2 regions of the Streptomyces sp. NPDC085460 genome follow, and region 2 is predicted to be linked to the other one. Evidence: predicted binding sites of a transcription regulator. Region 2 holds the regulator's gene; the other holds the start of a gene.
What was found. The regulator HspR, encoded in region 2, represses chaperone genes until heat shock. The targets are predictions, from matches to a motif close to TTGAGNNNNNNNNNCTCAA.

Region 1: the regulator HspR is predicted to act here: its motif matches at 1,061-1,079, upstream of lon (endopeptidase La).

Annotation. Positions count from the first base shown of each region.
Region 1 is NZ_JBITTO010000006.1:135,967-138,352, reverse strand. It holds gene lon (endopeptidase La) at 1-1,038, opposite strand, end outside; gene ACIGHB_RS17035 (hypothetical protein) at 1,253-1,837, shown strand; gene ACIGHB_RS17030 (RNA polymerase sigma factor) at 1,891-2,386, shown strand, end outside.
Region 2 is NZ_JBITTO010000003.1:229,052-231,437, reverse strand. It holds gene dnaJ (molecular chaperone DnaJ) at 1-1,087, shown strand, start outside; gene ACIGHB_RS08845 (heat shock protein transcriptional repressor HspR) at 1,092-1,541, shown strand; gene ACIGHB_RS08840 (hypothetical protein) at 1,637-2,107, opposite strand; gene ACIGHB_RS08835 (helix-turn-helix transcriptional regulator) at 2,113-2,386, opposite strand, start outside.

The DNA.
Region 1 (2,386 bases), on a different contig from region 2:
CCGCTTGCGGACCGCCAGGTACTCGGTGATGCGCTCCTTCACGTCCTCCAGGCCGGCGTGCTCGGCGTCCAGGACGGCCTTGGCGCCCTGGATGTCGTACCGGTCCTCGGTCCGCTCGTTCCAGGGGAGTTCGAGGACGGTGTCGAGCCAGGTCCGGATCCAGGAGCCCTCGGGCGACTGGTCGCTGGACCGCTCCAGCTTGTCGACCTCCTTGAGGGCGGCCTCGCGGACGGCCTCGGGCAGGTCTGCGGCCTCCACGCGGGCGCGGTAGTCGTCGGACTCCTCGCCGTCCTTCTCGCCGTTCAGCTCGCGGAGTTCCTTGCGGACGGCTTCGAGCTGGCGGCGGAGCAGGAACTCGCGCTGCTGCTTGTCGACGCCTTCCTGGACGTCCTTGGCGATGGTCTCGGCGACGTCCTGCTCGGCGAGGTGCTCGCGGAGCTGGCCGGTGGCGAGCCTGAGGCGGGCGACCGGGTCGGCGGTCTCCAGGAGGGCGACCTTCTGCTCGACGGTGAGGAAGGGCGAGTACCCGGAGTTGTCGGCGAGGGCGCCGACGCCGTCGATCTGCTGGACGCGGTCCACGACCTGCCAGGCACCGCGCTTCTTCAGCCAGCTGGTGGCCAGCGCCTTGTACTCCTTGACCAGTTCGGCCACGGCGCCGGGCAGGGGCTCGGGGACGGTCTCCTCGACCACGCTCCCCTCGACCCACAGCGCCGCGCCGGGCCCGGTCGTCCCGGCCCCGATCCGCACCCGTCCGATGCCCCGGATCAGCGCGCCCGGATCACCGTCCGCGAGCCGCCCCACCTGCTCGACGATGCCGAGCACACCGGTCCCGGCGTACGTCCCGTCCACGCGCGGCACCAGCAGCACCCGTGGCTTCCCGCCCGCCCCGCGAGCGGCGGCCTGAGCCGCCTCCACGGCGGCCCGCACATCGTTGTCCGACAGATCCAGCGGCACCACCATCCCGGGCAGCACGACCTCGTCGTCGAGCGGCAGCACAGGCAGAGTGAGCGGCACGGTCGCCTTGGACTCAGAAGCCATGATCTCCCCTTCGGCAGTCAAGTTGAGCTATGCCGACTCAATGCATCTGCGCCCTCGAATGTTCCCCGCCCCGTGTTCGCTCTGAGCGATCATCCGGATCGGGGGGCGCGTGCCGGATTCCGGATCGGGGTGGCGCGCGCCCGATTCCGGATCCGGGGTGGCGCGTGCCGGATTCCGGCTGCGCGGGGGCGCGGGGGCGGGCATGCTTCGGCCTATGCGGAGTGGTGTGGAACGGCGGTTCGGGCGCGGCCCGGTGTGGGGTGCGGTGCCGGCGGCGGTGGCGGTGCTCGTCGTGGGCGTGAGCGGGTGCGCCGACGCCGACGGGCCGGGCCGTTCGGACGGGCCTCGCGACAGGAGCTCGGCGAGCGCCGGGGCCACGCCCGGGCCCGGCGCCTCCACGGCCGGGAGTACGGGGACTCCCACCGCCACGGAGGAGTCGACGGCCGCGCCCCGGTCGGGCGCCGTCCTCGTGGAGGTCGTCGTGAACGGCGGTTTCGCCGGGGTGACCAACCAGCTCGTGGTGCACGAGGACGGGAGCTGGACCGTCCGGTCGAAGGACAAGGACGCGCGCTCCGGGCGGATGAGCGCCGACGGCCTGGCCGAGCTGCGCGCCGCCCTGGAGGACCCGGCCTACGCGCGCATGCCTGGGCGCCCGAGCGGGCCGCCGGTCGCCGACGGGTTCCAGTACTTCGTGACCCACGACCACCGGCTCGTCGTCGCGGGCGACCGCGATCGCCCCGCCGCCCTCCAGCGCGTCTTCGACGCCCTCCCCGAGGGCGGCCCGCCGACCGCCCCGTGATCCGGCCCGCCTCTCCGTGAACCGCGCGTGCCCCGCCGCGCGATAGAGAGGACGTGAGACTGTCACGCCCCGAGGGGGACGATCCGGCCGACGACGCCGCGCTGCTGCGCGCCGTCGCCCGCGGCGACACCGGGGCGCTGGCGCTGCTCCACGACCGGCACGCCGGCTGGCTGTACGCCCGGCTGGCCCGCCGCTGCCCGGACGAGGAGACGGTACGGGAGGTCCTCCAGGACACCTTCGTCACCGTCTGGCGCTCCGCCGGCGGCCACCGGGGCCGGGGCGAGGCGGGCGGCTGGCTGTGGGTGATCGCCGCCCGCCGCCTGGTCGACGCCCAGCGCGCCCGTGCCCGCACCGCCCGCGCCGAGCCCGCCGGGGCCGTCCCGCCCGAACGGATCCCGGCCGCCCCGTCCGCCGAGGACCGGGTCCTCGCGGGCCTGGAGTACGGGGACGTGGGCGCCGCCCTCGACCGGATCTCGCCCGAACTCGCCGAGGTGCTGCGGGCGACCGTCGTCGACGGGCTCACCACCCGCGAGGCCGCCCGGCTGCTCG
Region 2 (2,386 bases):
GCTCGCCCGCGAGAACCATCCGGACGCCAACAAGGGCGACACCAAGGCGGAGGAGCGCTTCAAGGAGATCTCCGAGGCGAACGACGTCCTCGGTGACCCCAAGAAGCGCAAGGAGTACGACGAGGCGCGCGCCCTCTTCGGGAACGGTGGCTTCAGGGCCGGCGGTCCCGCGGGCGGCGGCTCGTTCAACTTCGACCTGGGGGACCTCTTCGGCGGCGGTGCCCAGGGCGGAGCCGGCGGCTTCGGCGGAGGCGGGGGCGGAATCGGGGACGTCTTCGGCGGACTGTTCAACCGAGGCGGCGGTACGGGTGCCCGCACCCAGCCCCGCCGCGGCCAGGACATCGAGTCCGAGGTGACGCTCAGCTTCACCGAGGCCATCGAGGGCGCCACGGTGCCGCTGCGCATGTCCAGCCAGCAGCCGTGCACGGCCTGTTCGGGCACCGGCGACAAGAACGGCACCCCCCGGGTGTGCCCGACCTGCGTCGGCACCGGCCAGGTCTCGCGCGGCAGCGGCGGCGGCTTCTCGCTGACCGACCCGTGCGTGGACTGCAAGGGCCGCGGCCTGATCGCCGAGAACCCCTGCGAGATCTGCAAGGGCTCCGGCCGGGCCAAGTCCTCGCGGACCATGCAGGTCAGGATCCCGGCGGGCGTCTCCGACGGGCAGAAGATCAGACTGCGCGGCAAGGGCGCCCCGGGCGAGCGCGGCGGGCCGCACGGCGACCTGTTCGTCGTCGTGCACGTCGACGCCCACCCGGTCTTCGGCCGCAAGGACGACAACCTCACCATCACCGTGCCGGTCTCCTACACGGAGGCCGCGCTCGGCGGCGACATCAAGGTGCCGACCCTCGGCGGCCCGCCGGTCACCCTCAAGCTGCCCGCCGGCACGCCGAACGGCCGGACCATGCGCGCCCGCGGCAAGGGCGCGGTCCGCAAGGACGGCACCCGCGGCGACCTGCTGGTGACGGTGGAGGTCGCGGTGCCCAGGGAGCTGGACGACAAGGCCCGCGAGGCCCTGGAGCAGTACCGGACGGCGACCGCCGACGCGGACCCCAGGGCGGAGCTGTTCCAGGCGGCGAAGGGAGCGTGACGCGGTGGACGGACGCAGACGCAATCCGTACGAACTGACCGACGAGACCCCGGTGTACGTCATCTCGGTGGCGGCCCAGCTGTCGGGGCTGCATCCGCAGACCCTGCGCCAGTACGACCGCCTCGGCCTGGTCTCGCCGGACCGCACGGCCGGCCGGGGCCGCCGCTACTCGGCCCGCGACATCGAACTGCTCCGCCAGGTGCAGCAGCTGTCGCAGGACGAGGGCATCAACCTGGCCGGAATCAAGCGCATCATCGAGCTGGAGAACCAGGTCGCGGCGCTCCAGGCCCGCGTCGCCGAGCTCTCGTCCGCCGTCGAGGGCGCGGCCCTCGCGATGCGGCAGCGCGAGGCCCAGGTGCACGCCTCGTACCGGCGCGACCTGGTCCCGTACACCGACGTGCAGCAGGCGAGCGCGCTGGTGGTCTGGCGGCCGGCGCCGAAGCGCGGCGAATAGCCACCCACACGTGAGGGCCCCTCCCCGGCCGGGGAGGGGCCCTCACGTGCGTTCTCAGATCAGCTCCCGTCCTGGGAGGGGCCCTCACGCGCGTCTCAGATCAGCTCGCCGATGATGTCGCCGAGCGTCTCCCACCAGGGCGAGGCGCCGGTGCCGAAGGCGGCGGCCAGCGCGGTGCCGACGGCGAGGTCGAGCGGGGTGGGCTCGACGCCCTCGTCCCACTCGTCGATCACCCGCCCGTCGCCGCTGGAGCTCAGCAGGCCGAGCGCCCGCCCGTCCCGGCTGAGCCGGCTCTCCCCGTACGAGCAGGGCACGAGCCGGTAGCGGACGCCGCCGGCGCGGACGTCCACCCGGTACGAGCGCCGCAGCAGCCGGCCCCGGGCCGGGCGGATCGAGGCGGGCGCGCCGTCGACGGTGAGCGTCAGCAGCCCGCCCTTCCGGGTGCCGATGGGCGTGTGGGCGTCGGCCGGGGTCCCGGCCGTCCGGACGAGCTCCACGGAGGGCAGTCCCTCCCCGGAGACGAGGAGGGTGCCGGCGGGGCCGTCGAGCGTGATGTGTGCGTGCACGGTGGTCAGTCGTCCCGTTCGAGAAGGCCGGACCGGGCGATCAGGTAGCCGAGCTGCGCCCGGCTCCCGCTGCCCAGGGTGGCCGCGAGCTTGGCGATGTGGGCCCGGCAGGTCCGCACGTTCATCCCGAGGCGGCGGGCGATGGCCTCGTCGACGTGTCCTTCGACGAGGAGCCGGGCGATGGAGCGCTGGACCCCGCCGATGCCGTCCACGGCGGGGCTGTAGGGGACTTCCTCGTCCCACGGGACCGCGTGCAGCCAGAACTGCTCGAAGACGCCG